Regions from separate parts of the Geodermatophilus sp. URMC 63 genome, predicted to be linked through region 1. Evidence: predicted binding sites of a transcription regulator. Region 1 holds the regulator's gene; the other holds the start of a gene.

Region 1 (7,467 bases):
CTTCCAGCCCTGGAAGTAGATGTTCTCGACGTCCTCGACGGTCGCCGTCTCCGGCATGTTGACCGTCTTGCTGATCGCGCCGGAGATGAACGGCTGCACCGCGGCCATCATGCGGACGTGGCCCATCGGGGAGATGGCCCGCTCGCCCATGGCGCAGTCGAAGACCTCGTAGTGCTCCGGGCGCAGGCTCGGCGCGTCGACGACGTGGCCGTGCTCGGAGATGTACTCGACGATCGCCTCGACCTGCTCGTCCTGGTAGCCCAGGCTCTTCAGCGCCCGCGGGACCGTCTGGTTGACGATCTGCATGGACCCGCCGCCGACCAGCTTCTTGTACTTGACCAGCGAGAAGTCCGGCTCGATGCCGGTCGTGTCGCAGTCCATCATGAAGCCGATGGTGCCGGTGGGGGCCAGCACCGAGGCCTGCGCGTTGCGCCAGCCGTTGTCGGCGCCGAGCTCCAGGCAGTCCTGCCACTGGGCGGTGGCGACCCGCAGCACGTCGGCGTCGTCGGCGCCCACCGGGCGGATGGCGTCGTTGGCCGCGGCGTGCTTGCGCATCACCCGGGCGTGGGCGTCGGCGTTGCGGGCGTAGCCGTCGTAGGCGCCGACGATGCCGGCGAGCTCGGCCGAGCGGCGGTAGGCGGTGCCGGTCATCAGCGAGGTGATCGCCGCGGCCAGCGTCTGGCCCCCGCGCGAGTCGTAGGCGTGCCCGGTGGCCATCAGCAGCGCGCCGAGGTTGGCGTAGCCGATGCCCAGCTGCCGGTAGGCGCGGGTGGTGTCCCCGATCGGCTCGGTCGGGAAGTCGGCGAAGCAGATCGAGATGTCCATCGCCGTGATGACCAGCTCGACGGCCTTGACGAAGGTCTTGGCGTCGAAGGTCCCGTCGTCGTTGAGGAACTTCATCAGGTTCAGCGACGCGAGGTTGCACGAGCTGTTGTCCAGGCTCATGTACTCCGAGCAGGGGTTGGACGCGTTGATCCGGCCCGTCTCGGGGTTGGTGTGCCAGTCGTTGATCGTGTCGTCGTACTGGATGCCGGGGTCGGCGCACTCCCAGGCGGCCTTCGTGACCTTGCGGAAGAGGTCCTTGGCGTCGACGGTCTCGATGACCGAGCCGTCGAGGCGCGAGCGCAGGCCGAAGCCGGTGCCGTCCTCCACCGCGCGCATGAACTCGTCGGAGACGCGCACGGAGTTGTTGGCGTTCTGGTACTGGACGCTGGTGATGTCCTTGCCACCGAGGTCCATGTCGTACCCGGCGTCGCGCAGCGCGCGGATCTTGTCCTCCTCGCGCGCCTTGGTATCGATGAACTCCTCGACGTCGGGGTGGTCGATGTCGAGGACGACCATCTTGGCCGCGCGGCGGGTGGCGCCACCGGACTTGATCGTCCCGGCGGAGGCGTCGGCGCCGCGCATGAAGCTGACCGGGCCCGAGGCGGTGCCGCCGGAGGACAGCAGCTCCTTCGACGAGCGGATGCGGGAGAGGTTCAGGCCGGCGCCGGAGCCGCCCTTGAAGATCAGCCCCTCCTCGCGGTACCAGTTGAGGATCGAGTCCATCGTGTCGTCGACGGCGAGGATGAAGCAGGCGCTGACCTGCTGCGGGGCGCTGGTGCCGACGTTGAACCAGACGGGACTGTTGAAGCTGAACACCTGGTGCAGCAGCATCCAGGTCAGCTCGTGCTCGAAGACCTCCGCGTCGCCCTCGCTGGCGAAGTAGCCGTGCTCGCGGCCGGCCGCGCCGTAGGTGAGCACCACCCGGTCGATGAGCTGGCGCAGGCTGCTCTCCCGCTGCGGGGTGCCGACGGCGCCGCGGAAGTACTTCGTGGTGACGATGTTGGTGGCGTTGATGCTCCACTCGGCGGGGAACTCCACGCCGCGCTGCTCGAAGTTGACCGAGCCGTCCCGCCAGTTGGTCATGACGACGTCGCGCCGCTCCCAGGTCACCTCGTCGTAGGGGTGCACCCCGGCGGTGGTGTAGACCCGCTTGACCTTTAGGCCTTTCCCCCTGGTCGGCGCCTTGGCGGGGGCGCGACGCGTGCGGCCTGACAAGCGGTCCTCGGTCTCGGTCACAGAGCTCTCCCTCGTGGAGTGGTCGGCGGCTGGGGAAGAGCCGCACTCGTTCTAGCGGGTGGTGCTGACGTTCCTGGCGTGCTCGGGTGTCCGGCAGTGCTGCCGGCGGTCGGGACGGGGTGCGGTCAGGTGGCGGTCCGGTCGGCCGCGGGCTGGCTGCGCCCGCCGCCGCGGCGGCGCGGCGGTGGGTCCAGCTGCATGCCGGGCAGCGGTGGGGTGCCGCCGGCGAGGTGGCGGGCCCGCAGCTCGGTGATCGCCTTCTCGAAGTCCTCCAGCGAGGTGAAGGCGCGGTAGACGCTGGCGAAGCGGAGGTAGGCCACCTCGTCGAGCTCCCGCAGCGGCCGCAGGATGGCCAGCCCCACCTCGTGGCTGGGGACCTCGGCCGCCCCGCTGGCGCGGATGGCGTCCTCCACCTGCTGGGCGAGCTGCTGCAACTGGTCCTCGTCGACCGGCCGGCCCTGGCAGGCCCGGCGGACGCCGGCGACGACCTTGGCCCGGTTGAACGGCTCGCTGACGCCGCTGCGCTTGACGACGGCGAGGACCGCCTCCTCCACCGTGGTGAAACGGCGACCGCAGGCCGGGCACGACCGGCGACGGCGGGTGGTGGCCCCCTCGTCGGCCTCGCGCGAGTCGATCACCCGGCTGTCGGGGTTGTGGCAGAACGGGCAGCGCACTGCGGTTCACCTCCCTCCGCGACCGGCCCGTCGCCCGGGACCGGTGACCGGTCCCGGGCGGCCGCGCCGGCGACCGCTGATCGCCCCTCGGGGTCGCGTCTGTGGACCCCCCTGGGGACATCCGGTGGATGCCACGGGGAAGTCCTGAGGACGACCTGTGGAGGACTCCCGTTGAAGCAACTACTAGATGTAGGGGGACCCTAGGCCGGGCTCCACTACATCTGCAAGCCGAACGCGGGCGTGTCTCTTCCACCGAGATGTGCTCGCAACCCACCGGTGACCAGGCGCGAGCATGATTCCCACCCGTCACACGACACGCCGAGGGCCCCCGCGTGTCGGCGTGCGGGAGAGGGTGGAAGGGGCGTATGGAACGCGCGCACGGGCACCGCCGGAGGGCGGGTCGGTCGGCGGTGGAGGCGCTCGCGGAGGCCCCGCCCGGTACCGGGACCCGGACCTGCCGCGACCGGCGAGGACGCCGGGACGGAGAGCTCAGACCGGGCGGCGGACGGCGGGACGCCCGCCGCGCGGGTGGGACGCCAGGTCGTTCAGGCGGATCGGGCGGGTCAGCAGGTCCGGCTCCCCGACCTCAGCGGAGGACGCTGCGGAGGACCCCGCGGAGGCGCCGGAGCCGTCCGGAACGGCGGGGGTGCCGACGGCGACCGCCGACATCTCGGCGGTGAGCGCCCGGTGCCGGCCTGCACCGGCGGACCCGTCGGCGGGCGCCCGGTGGCGGCCCGCTGCGGCGGACCCGACGGCGGGCTGCTCGGCGGTGCCGTCGGCGCCGTGCCGGCGGCCGGCACGGAACGTGCGGCGTGCCGGCTGCACCGCGGCCATCACGACGGTCGCGTCGGGACGGGGTGAGCCGTCCTGCCGGTCGCGATCGCCGGTGTCGGCGGTCGGTGACTCGGCCGGCGTCCCGGTGTGCGCGAGGGACAGGTGCCGCTCGGGCAGGCGCACACCGGCGAGGTCGACCCAGGTCGGCTCGCCTCCGTCGCGCCACCGCACCTGCGCCTGGCAGCCGCCGCGTTCGTCGTGCCGCCAGCCCAGCATGGCGCCGGGAGCCCAGCCGCCGTCCACGCACACCTCGACGTCCTGCGGCGAGCGGAAGACGACTGCGGCCCGGCTGCTCACGGCTGCTGACACGTCCTCGACCGTAGGTGCCGGCGAGGCTCCGGTCCGTGAGCGACCTCGCGCGGAGGGTTGACGAACTCGCCGCCGCCCTCTCGTCCATGTCTGCCGGAGCTCGGCGGCCGACCCGGCCGCCCCGCAGCCGGCGCTCACGGCAACTGCAGGACCTGCCCGGGCACGACGGACGAGCCGCGGAGGTCGTTGAGCTCCTCGATGGCGTCGACCACGACGCGCACGTCGTCCCCGTCCGCGGCGACCTCCCCCGCGATCGACCACACCGTGTCGCCCGGCTCGACGACGACGCTGCTCTCCCCCGCGAGCCGCAGGCCGCCGCCGGCACCGCCCACCAGCGGCGCGAGCCAGGCGCCCAGGCCGACCGCTCCGCCGAGGGCGAGCACGGCGACGAGGCGCCGCCCCCGCCGGGTCAGCCGCACGGCGGCCGGCGCGCAGCCGCCGCGGACGGGGCCACCGGTGGTACCGGAACGCAGCGGCCGCCCGCTCGGACGGGCCGGGTCGCGCCGGGCGCCGGGCCGCTCGGAGGCCGGCCCGGCGGTGCGCACGCCCGCGGCGGCCGGGTGGTCGGGGACGGGGCGCAGGTGCCCGCCGACACGCGGGCCGGAGCCCGGCAGGGCTCCGGGCGCTGCCGGCCGGGCCGGGCGGTCGACAGCCGCCACACCTCCGCCACCGGCACCGACACCGCCACCGGCCGCGGACCGGAGCGACGGCCGCCACGGGACCTGGACCGTCGCGTCGAACTCCAGCACGTCCTGCCGCACGGTGCCCATGACCACTCCTCCTCGTCGGTGTCATCCGGTCGAACGCCTGTTCGATCGAACGCCTGTGCGATTCCTAGCGCAACCCGCCGACGGGGTCGACCCCGACACCTCCCGGCGATTTCGAACACACGTTTGAAGTACCGGCTCCGAGGCGCTACCGTCCGACCAGCACCCGTCCGCCGTCGCCTCCGGGCGCCGAGGCGGTCCCGTCCGGCCGGCGGTCCCGAACGAGGAGCCGCGGCCGGGCAGGAGCAGGACACGAGGGCCGTGGCGACACGGCCGGCGAGGAGGAGACGTGGCGGGCACGAGCGGGACCGGCCAGCGCACACGCACCGGCGGGACGTCCCGCCGCGCGGGCAGCGGCGCGGGTGGGGAGGAGACCGGCGCGGTCCGCACCTTCCCCGACCGCACGGAGGCCGGCGACGGCCTGACGCAGCGGCAGCGCCGGGTGCTCGAGGTCATCCGCGACTCGATCGAGCGCCGCGGCTACCCGCCCTCGGTGCGCGAGATCGGCGAGGCCGTCGGCCTGTCCTCCGCGTCGTCGGTCGCCCACCAGCTCTCGGTGCTGCAGAAGAAGGGCTGGCTGCGGCGCGACCCCAACCGCCCCCGAGCGCTCGACGTCCGGCTGCCCGGTGAGACGCCGGGCGAGGCCGCCGCTCCCGCCGCTGCCCCCACCGGCGCCCCCGCCGGCGCCTCCGCGGCCGACACCGGTACGCCCACCTACGTGCCCCTGGTCGGCCGGATCGCCGCCGGTGGCCCGGTGCTCGCCGAGCAGGCGGTCGAGGACGTGTTCCCCCTCCCCCGCGAGCTGGTCGGCGAGGGCACGCTGTTCATGCTGCGCGTCGCCGGTGACTCGATGGTCGACGCGGCCATCTGCGACGGCGACTGGGTCGTCGTGCGCCAGCAGCCCACCGCGGAGAACGGTGAGATCGTGGCCGCGATGCTCGAGGGCGAGGCCACGGTGAAGACCTACAAGCGCCGCGACGGGCACGTGTGGCTGCTGCCGCACAACCCGGCGTACGAGCCGATCCCGGGCGACGAGGCGACCATCCTCGGCCGTGTCGTCACGGTGCTGCGCCGGGTCTGACCCCGCACCGCTCGCCGGCCGGCCACCCCGTGGGGGCGGGTCGGCCGGTCAGCGACCGACGGGCGGGCCGGCCAGGTCGCGCCGCCGGCACAGCCGCCCGCCGATCCAGACGAGGACGGCCGCGACGGCAGCGGCCACCAGCCCGGCGGTGACCGGCGAGGGGCCGCCACCGTCGCCGGAGAGCAGTCCCGCCAGCGACGGGTCGGCCGGGGCCGACGGCGCAGCCGGCGTCGAGGCGGCGGTGGCAGCCGGCACCGGGACCAGCGTGACGTCGCCGGGCACGCCCTCCCCGGCGACGAGCAGCGCGCCGCCGTCGGCGGTGAAGGCGACCGCCTCCCCCTGTGGCTCCGCGGGCAGCGCGACGCGCACGGGCTCGCCGGCCAGCGCGCCCGGGACGTCGGAGCCGGCCAGCGGCCAGACGTAGGCGTCGGTGTAGGTCCGCAGCGCGATCCGGCTGCCGTCGCGCGCGACCGCGCCACCGGTGACCAGCAACTGGCCGGCACGCCCGACCGGGCCGCCGGGCGTGCCGGTCAGCGTGAAGGACACCGTGCCGACGTCGGCCAGCCCGACGGTGCCGCCGTCGACCAGCGGCGCGGCCGGCCGGTAGACGTGGCTGGCGCCCAGGACCTCCTTGGTGACCACGTACGGGGTGCCGTCCGGGGCCAGCAGCAGCGCCTCGGCGTCGTGCGCGCCGTCGGGATAGGTCAGCCGGTACAGCGCGGTGGCGCCGTCGGGACGCAGGGCGATGAGCGCGACGGTGGCCCGGGTGCCGTTGTTGTCCCCGGTGTCGGCCAGCCAGACCGTGCCGTCCGGGCCGACCGCGAGGTCCTCGGGGTCGTAGGGGTCCAGCGGGGCGGTCACGACGTCGACGACCTGGCAGGTGTCGTCCAGCACGTACACCGCCACCTGGTCGCCGCCGTCGGCCGTCGCCACCAGCCGGTCACCGACGTCGACCAGACCGGACAGCTCGGCCAGCCGCGGATCGGTGACCTGGCAGCGGACGGACCCCGCGGCCGGCTCCTCGGCACCGGCGGACGGCGCACCGGCCAGCGTCACGGCCAGTGCCAGGGCCGGCGTCAGGGCCAGGTAGACGCGGGCGGCCACCCCGCGGCGGGCCCTGCGACGGCCGGGAACGGGCCCGCGACGCGCGTCACGACCGCGCGGACGGACGGCCGGCTCGCGCACGAGGCCAGCGTGACAGCACGGCTGCGTCCAGTGCGTGAACCACGCCCAGCAGCAGGAGGCCGACGGCCGCGCCGACCACCGCGTCGGTCACCCAGTGGAAGTCCAGCGACACCATGGCCACACCGGCGGCCACCGGCCCGAGCACGCTGAGCCACCACAGCGTGCGCTGCACCCGCGGACCCAGCCGGTACTCGACCGCCTGCCAGCGGGCCACCCCCCACATGAGCACGGCGTTGGCCACGTGCCCGGAGGGATAGGAGGCCCCGTCGCGGTGGAAGAACGACCCCGGGTAGGCCGGGGCGGTGCGCCCGGTGCCGAACTTGAACGCGTAGACGACGACGGTGAGCAGCGCCAGCGCGGTGAGGACCCGCACCAGCGGGAGCAGCGTCCGCCGCCGCACGCACAGCCAGCCGACCAGGACGGCCAGCACCGCGAGGATGGTGCCGCGCCCGCCGATCTGGGTGACCGCCCAGACCGGCCAGTAGGCCGGGGAGTCGCGCAGGTCCCAGCCGCTGACCACCTCGGAGACCCGCAGGTCGACCCACTCGAGGTAGCC
Region 2 (7,467 bases), 1.0 Mb from region 1:
CAGGCGGGAGAGGCCGTTGCCCATCGGCAGCAGCCCGGTGTTGAACTCGTCGAGCCGGATGACCGCCGCCGGCTCCGGGCGCTCGTCGTCCTCGAACCGGCCCTCGAGCATGTACTGGCGGTCGGCGGCGAGGGCGATCTCGGCCAGCGAGCCGGCGAAGCAGGAGCCGGGCTCGATGAGCGCGAACAGGCTGCGGCTGGTGGTGTCCAGGCGCTTCAGCGTGCGGCGGTGGAAGCCGATCGTCTCGTTGACCAGCCAGTTCCCCCGGTTGGCCAGCAGGAACCGGTCGTAGGCGGCGACCGTGGCGACGTTCCCCTCCGTGCGCAGCAGCCAGGTGCCGACGGCGAGCTCGTTGGTCCGCAGCCGAAGGATCGCGTCGTCGAGCTCGCGGGTGGTGGCCAGCAGCCAGGCCGCGTCGCCCTGCTCCTGCAGCTCCTCGACGCTGCCGGGGACTGCGGTGGGGCCGAGCACGGTGATCGTCGCGGTGCCCGAGTCGCGGTCGAGGACGACGCGGAGGTGCTCGTAGCGGGTGGTGTCGCCGTCGACCGCGCGGCGCAGCGGGGTCAGCGCCACGCCGGTCGTGCCGGCACCCGGCCGGCTCGACGCGGCGGCGGCCGCGGCGGCCCGCCGGGCGACCTCGGCGTCGAAGTCGCGGGCCCTGACGCTGGCGTCGACCAGCCGCCACCGCACGGCGCGCTCGCCGCGGACGCCCTCGGCGGTGGTGGCGAAGACGTCGGCCAGGTCCCGGCGGACGCCGCGCTTGTCGACCACGCGGGTCAGGCCGCCGGTGCCCGGCAGCACGCCGAGCAGCGGGACCTCCGGCAGGGAGACCGCCGAGGAGTTGTCGTCGACGAGCACGATCTCGTCGCAGGCCAGCGCCAGCTCGTAGCCGCCGCCGGCGGCGGTGCCGTTGACCGCGGCGATGGAGCGCAGCCCGGAGTGGGCCGAGGCGTCCTCGAGGCCGTTGCGGGTCTCGTTGGTGAACTTGCAGAAGTTCACCTTCCAGCTGTGCGGGGACGCCGCGAGCATCTTGATGTTGGCGCCGGCGCAGAACATCCGCTCCTTGGCGCTGGTGACCACGACCACCTTGGCCTCGGGGTGCTCGAACCGGATCCGCTGCAGCGCGTCGTGCAGCTCGATGTCGACGCCCAGGTCGTAGCTGTTCATCTTCAGCTCGTAGCCCGGCACGATCCCGCCGTCCTCGGCGACGTCGAGGGTGAGGGTCGCGACCTCGCCCTCGACCGACAGCCGCCAGTGCCGGTAGCGCTCGGGGGAGGTGTCGAAGGAGACCTCGGTGGTCGCGGCCGGCTCGGCGACGGGGGCCGGTCCCTCCGCCGTCGTCGAACGGTCGTCGAGGGTGGTCACGGCGCCTCCTGAGGATGCGGGCGGATCGGCCCCGGAGGGCCTGCCGCGACCATCGTGTCGTGCTACACGACCTCGCGCAAGTAACGCCTCGGCTGTAGACATGTGGCGCAGACCACGGACGTCGACGGAGGTCTCGGTGACCGCTGCGCACACCCTGCGGTGGGTGCACGAGGACGACCCCCGGTGGGACGCCGACCGCGAGCGGGTCTTCGCCTCCGTGCCCGAGGGCGTCTTCCGCACCGAGGCCCGCCGGCCGGGCGAACGGCTGTCCAGCGACTGGTGGCGTGTCGAGCGCGACGGTGCCGTGGTCGGCTACGGCTGGCTCGACGACGTCTGGGGTGACGCGGAGGTGCTGCTCGCCGTCGAGGCGGGCGCGCGCGGCTCCGGCGTCGGGCTGTTCGTGATGCGCCACCTCGAGGAGGAGGCCGCCGCCCGCGGCCTGAACTACGTGCTCAACGTGGTCCGCGACACCCACCCCGAGCGGGCCGCGGTGACGGCCTGGCTGGAGCGCCGCGGGTTCTCCGCGGCCGAGGACGGCCGGCTGCGCAAGCAGGTCGGCGGTCGTGGCGCCGGCCGGGACGACGCGGGTGCTGACGCGGCGGGTGCTGACGGCGCGGGTGGGCGTGACGTCGGGCAGCGGCAGGACGGGCGGCCGGGCACCGGCGTGGCCGCCCCGCCCTCCGGCGACCGGCAGGCCCGCTACCTCGCCGAGCGCGAACGGGCAGCGAGCCGGCCGCGGTCGTCCTCCGAGCCGGCTGCCGTGGGGGCCGACCGGGGGCCGGGCGAGGAGGGGAGCGGCGGCTACGTCGACCCGGAGCAGCACCGGTACTGACGTTCGGCGCGGCCTCGTCCCGGTCGGCACGAGGCCCTGAGCTGCGCCTTCGTCGTCCACAGGTGTTGCTCACCTGAGTGTTCGAACGTATGATCGAACGCATGGCGGTGGGGTCGGCGGGTGAGGTGCTCGACGCGCCGCGCACCGACGACACCGCCGCTCCCACGGTGGGCTGGGCGGCCGGCCCACTGGGTGAGGTGCAGGCCGCCGAGCGGGAGATCTCCCGCCAGACCGCGCGCCGCGCGCGGGCGCTGGCCGCGTTCGCCGCGACCCGGCCGGCCTCGGCCGACCGGGCGCAGGGTGAGCGTGGCGCGATGTCGGCCCAGCGGTGGGCGGCGCGGGCGGACGTACTGCGCCCGGTGAGCGAGTGGGCCACCCAGGAGCTCACGGTCGCCCTGGGCGTCACCGCGCAGCGCGCCGAGGCCGAGCTCGAACGGTCCCTGATCCTGGTGCAGCGGCTGCCACGGGTGCTGGCTGCGCTGGAGTCCGGGCTGCTGCACGCCGGGCACCTGTGGTGCCTGCTCGAGCACGTGGCCCCGATCGCCGATGACGCCCTGCGCGGGCGGATCGAAGCGGAGCTGCTGGCCTGGATGGCCAGGCGGCACCGGGTGACCACCCCGGTGCAGCTCGGCGAGCGGGTGCGGCGCGTGGTCGCGAGGCACGACGCCCGCGACGCCGCCCGGGACCTGGCCCGGGCGCTGCGGCAGCGGGGGGTGTCAGTGCGGGCCGAGCGCACGCTGGGCATGTCGGCGGTCACGGTGGTGTGCACCACACCGGAGGCGCAGGCGTTCGTGCGGGCGCTGGCGGCCTGTGTGGATGCCCTCGACCCCGACCCGGCCGACACGCGCAGCCGCGGGCAGAAGACGGTGGACTGCCTGATGGACCTGGTGCTGCGCCCTGGCGAGGGCGAGCTGCCGCCGGTGCAGGTGCTGCTGACCATTGTCGCGTCGGTGCAAACCCTGCTGGGCGGGGACGGTGTCGGTGAGGTCGACGGGCAGCTGGTGCCCGCGGAGATGGCCCGCCAGCTCGCCCGAGCCTTCGCCGGCCTGGACCCCACAGGTCACGCAGCCGACACCGACCCGGACGCCACCGGCGCGGACACCGCCGATCCCGCCGCCGACGCCGGCATGACGCTCGCCGCTGGTCCCGGCTGCACCGGCACCAGCGAGACCAGGGGTGCCGGCGAGACCACGGGTGCTGAGCAGCCCGTCGACACCAGCGCGCCCGTGGTCGCCGGGCCGGTGGACTCCGCGGAGCCCACCGACGTCGAGTGCGGTCCGGTCGAACGGGCCGCCGCGGAGCTCAGCGATGCGGACTTCGACCGCTGGCTCGACGAGCTGGTGCGCCAGGCCTTCGGCGACGACCCGGCGCCCAGCGATGCCGCGGCACCCGGCGACCCGGGCTGGACACCGGGGTGGCCACCTGACCCCGCCGACGAGGCGAGCCGACCGGAGCCCGACCACCCGGACCGGCTCGACGCCGAAGCCGCCGACGGGATCGGCGCCGACCACCGGGACCGGCCCGATGACTTCTGCTCCTCGTGCAGTCGAGCGCGAGGCGCCACGCCGCACGGCGGCGACAGCACAGGTGCGTCTCCAGGCGGTTCCGGCTGGTGGGCGGCGGCCGACCGGGCCGTCGAGGACGCCGCCGCAGCCGTGCACACCGCCCGCCTGGCCCTGGGCGCCGCCCAGCGGATGGTGGCCACCGCGCAACGGGCCGACGCCGCCGAGGAGACCGCCTGGCAGACCAGCCCCGCCGGCCAGGTCACCACCGCCCCCGACGCGCTCGGCGCGCTGGCCGCCGCCACCGACACCCAGCGCGCCGACCTCGCCGCCCTGCTGGCCACCACCGCCGGCGGCGGACTGGCCGACCACCCTCGCCTCGCGCTCACCGACGCGGTCAGCGGTGCCCTGCTCGTCCTCACCGACCTGCCCGCACTGCACCGCACCGCCCACTGCGGCACCCGCGCCTGCCGCCGTCGGCCCCAGACCTGCGGCCACGACCTGAGCGCCCGCCCCGGCCTGACCGTGCCCGCCCCCACCGTCGGCTACAGGCCCGCCGCGGCGCTGGACCGCTTCCTGCGCACCCGCGACCGGCACTGCCGCTTCCCCGGCTGCCGCCGCCGCGTCCCCAGGGCCGGGGAGCTCGACCACGCCACGCCCCACCCGCACGGGGAGACCTCAGCGGCCAACCTGGCCGGCTTCTGCACCACCCACCACCGCGGCAAGCACCAGGCACCGGGCTGGACCCACACCCTCACCCCCGACGGCACCCTCACCGTCACCACACCCACCGGCCTGACCGCGGTCACCACCCCACCACCGTTCTGAGCACACGTGGCGCGGTCCCGGTCACTCCGAGGGACGACGTCCGGTCGGGACCGGCGGCGCCCGATCGCACGAGGCGCGAGCCGCCCGTCGCGCGCAGGGCTACCCGGCCGCGACCGGCCGGCGGCGGGGGGCGACCACCAGCGCGACACCCACGGCGGTGAGCGCGATGCCGGCCAGTGACACCGCGGCCGGCACGGTCCCGAACAGCAGCCAGGCCTCGAGGGCCACGGCCGGCGGCACCAGGTAGAAGAGGCTCGACACCTCGGCGGCCGTGCCCCGCCGCAGCAGCAGGAGCAGCAGCAGGACCGCGCCGAGCGACAGGGCGAGCACCAGCCAGACCATGGCCAGGACGAACTCCCCGGTCCAGCGGACCGTCATCTCCTCGGTGGCCAGCGCGCCGGCCAGCAGCACGACCGCCGCGGCGGCGTACTGCACGGCGGTGCCGCACAGCATCGGGACGCCGGTGCCGTACCGCTTCTGGTAGACGGTGCCGGCGGTGCCCGAGGCCAGCGCCACCAGGCAGGCCAGCAGGCCCGGCGGCGAGAGCGAACCCGCCTGCCCGGCCGCGGCGGTGAGGCCGGGCCAGACGACGACGGCGACGCCGGCCACCCCGACCGCCAGCCCGAGCCACTGCCGCGGCGCCGCCCGCTCGCCCAGCACCGGACCGGCCAGTACCACGGTGAGCACCGGCTGCAGGCTCACCACGACCGCCGACACCGGCGCCGGCACGCCGAGGGAGACCGCGACGAACACCCCGCCGAGGTACCCGGCGTGCAGCAGTAGGCCGACGGCCGCGGAGTGGCCGTACTGCGCCGGACGGGAGGGGAGCTCCGCGCGCAGGACGAGCGCGACGAGCGCCAGCAGGGTCGCGGCGAACACCATCCGCAGTCCCAGGAAGGTCAGCGGCTCGGCGTAGGGCAGGCCGGACTGGGCGCCGACGAAGCCGGTGCTCCACAGCAGCACGAACAGCGACGGGGCGCCCAGGCGCTGCACCCGCGACCGGCCGGGCGCGGTCACCGGGAGGTCAGTCACGCCGACGGGCCGGTGCGTCACCGAGCGGGCACTGCCGACTCCCGGCGCCGTGCCGCACGCGCTCGCCGAGCCGGTGCGGCGGCTCGCGCACCCCACCGTCGGGCGGGTCGAGGTCGACCTCCCGTGGCACGGTGCCCCGCCTCGTCATGGACCGCTCCGTCGAGTCCGGACGCACTACACCGCGCGTCGTCCGACGCCGGGATGCTGTAGCGCCACTCCGCGGTCTGTCAACTCGACACCGCCCGCGCCGACGGGGAGGCCGGCGTCCGGGTGGCCGTCCCGTCGCCCTGCGCCCGGGTGACACCATGGAGGCGTGGAGGTCGTGGACGGGCCGTTCGTGACCCGTCGTCAGGAGCTGGGTGTCGCCAGTGCCCGCAGCCTCCTGCTCACGGTCCTCGGCGAGTTCGTGCTCCCCAGTGGCCGGCCGGTCTGGACGGCGACGCTGATCGACCTGCTGGCCGACCTCGACGTCGCCGAGAAGGCGGCTCGTCAGGCCATCATGCGCACCGCCGACAGCGGGTGGATCGCCGGCAGCCGGGTCGGGCGCGAGACCCGGTGGGCGCTGACCGAGGCCGGCACCCGGCTGCTGCGGGAGGGCACCGACCGGATCTACGGCTTCGCCGCCGAGCAGCGGGAGTGGGACCGGCGGTGGCTGCTGCTCACCGTCGGCGTCCCGGACAACGCCCGGCCGCTGCGCCAGCGGCTGCGCACGCAGCTGGGCTGGGCCGGCTTCGGCTCGGTCAACGCGACGACCTGGGTCACCCCCCGGATCGACCGCGAGCCCGAGGCGCTGCGCGTGCTGTCCGACTGCGGCCTGCTCGCCGGCAGCTGGTCGTTCGTGGCGCAGGCCGGCGCCGTGGGCGACGAGCGGTCGCTGGTGCGCAGCGCCTGGGACCTCGACGAGATCGAGGGCCGCTACGAGGACTTCCTCGACCTGGTCGCCCGGCGCCGTCCCCGCACCGACCGGCAGGCGCTGGTGGCGCAGGTCCGGCTGGTCCAGGAGTGGCGCCGCTTCCCGCTGCTCGACCCCGCGCTGCCCACCGAGCTGCTGCCGCCGCGGTGGAGCGGCAACCGGGCCGCCGAGGTCTTCCGGGAGCGGCACGCCGCCTGGGCGCCCCGCGCCACGGCCGCGTGGGCCGAGCTCAGCCGCGACCGCTGAGACCGAGGCGCCCCCCGCGGGGGGTGCCCGCGTCGCGGCCGGATGGACTCACAGCGGTGTGCTGATTGCTTGATGGGTACCGCTGAAGGCATGCGGGCGTACTCGATGGATCTGCGTGAGCGGGTCGTCGCCGCAGTCGATCGCGGGATGACCCAGGAGCAGGCGGCAGTGACCTTCGGGGTGTCGGTGAACACCGTCGGCCGTTACCTGACCCGCCGGCGAAACACCGGCAGCCTGGCGCCGACCGCATACCGGCACGGACCCAGACCGGAGAAGACCCAGCGGCTGCAGGCCTGGCTGCCGGCCCGGCTGCAGGTGGCCGCGGATGCCACCTTGACCGAGCACGCCGGCTACCTCACCCCCCCAAGCCGCCTGAAAACCGCTGTCAGGCGGTCGCGGCGTGCGACGCCAGCCACTGGCGGCCGGCCTCGGTGAGCACCCGCATGTCCCGCTCGGCCGCCAGCAGCGGCGGGTCCTGGCGGTAGAGCCGGGCCACGAGGTGGTTGTCCGGGGCGAGCTGGCGGGCGATCTGGTGGGCCTCCAGCTTGTGCATCCGGCCCCCGGGTGCCTCGGCAAAGCGGCGCAGCAGTGCGGTCTGCGCCTCCTCGGGGTCACGGTCGCGGCCCTCGGAGGTGGCCGGTGCGGGCTCCTCGTCGAGCAGGGCGGTGACGGCGCGGGAGAAGGTCTGCACCAGGTCGCGGATGCGGTCGTCGCGGGACGGCGTCACGGCACCGCCGCCCGAGCCCTGC

Evidence for each region. Region 1 encodes LexA, which represses DNA repair genes until DNA is damaged. Its sites were predicted from a motif close to TCGAACANNTGTTCGA; they were not measured.
Region 2: the regulator LexA is predicted to act here: its motif matches at 2,279-2,294, upstream of ACWIZO_RS21265 (DUF222 domain-containing protein).

What each region holds. Positions count from the first base shown of each region.
Region 1 is NZ_CP199956.1:5,398,849-5,406,315, forward strand. Features, by position in the region: gene ACWIZO_RS26150 (vitamin B12-dependent ribonucleotide reductase) at 1-2,061, opposite strand, end outside; gene nrdR (transcriptional regulator NrdR) at 2,187-2,735, opposite strand; gene ACWIZO_RS26160 (hypothetical protein) at 3,225-3,878, opposite strand; gene ACWIZO_RS26165 (LysM peptidoglycan-binding domain-containing protein) at 4,013-4,648, opposite strand; gene lexA (transcriptional repressor LexA) at 4,935-5,726, shown strand; gene ACWIZO_RS26175 (hypothetical protein) at 5,775-6,830, opposite strand; gene ACWIZO_RS26180 (phosphatase PAP2 family protein) at 6,877-7,467, opposite strand, start outside.
Region 2 is NZ_CP199956.1:4,357,571-4,365,037, reverse strand. Features, by position in the region: gene boxC (2,3-epoxybenzoyl-CoA dihydrolase) at 1-1,365, opposite strand, end outside; gene ACWIZO_RS21270 (GNAT family N-acetyltransferase) at 1,502-2,197, shown strand; gene ACWIZO_RS21265 (DUF222 domain-containing protein) at 2,299-4,527, shown strand; gene ACWIZO_RS21260 (DMT family transporter) at 4,627-5,559, opposite strand; gene ACWIZO_RS21255 (PaaX family transcriptional regulator) at 5,873-6,718, shown strand; gene ACWIZO_RS21250 (IS630 transposase-related protein) at 6,809-7,153, shown strand; gene ACWIZO_RS21245 (DUF6158 family protein) at 7,104-7,467, opposite strand, start outside.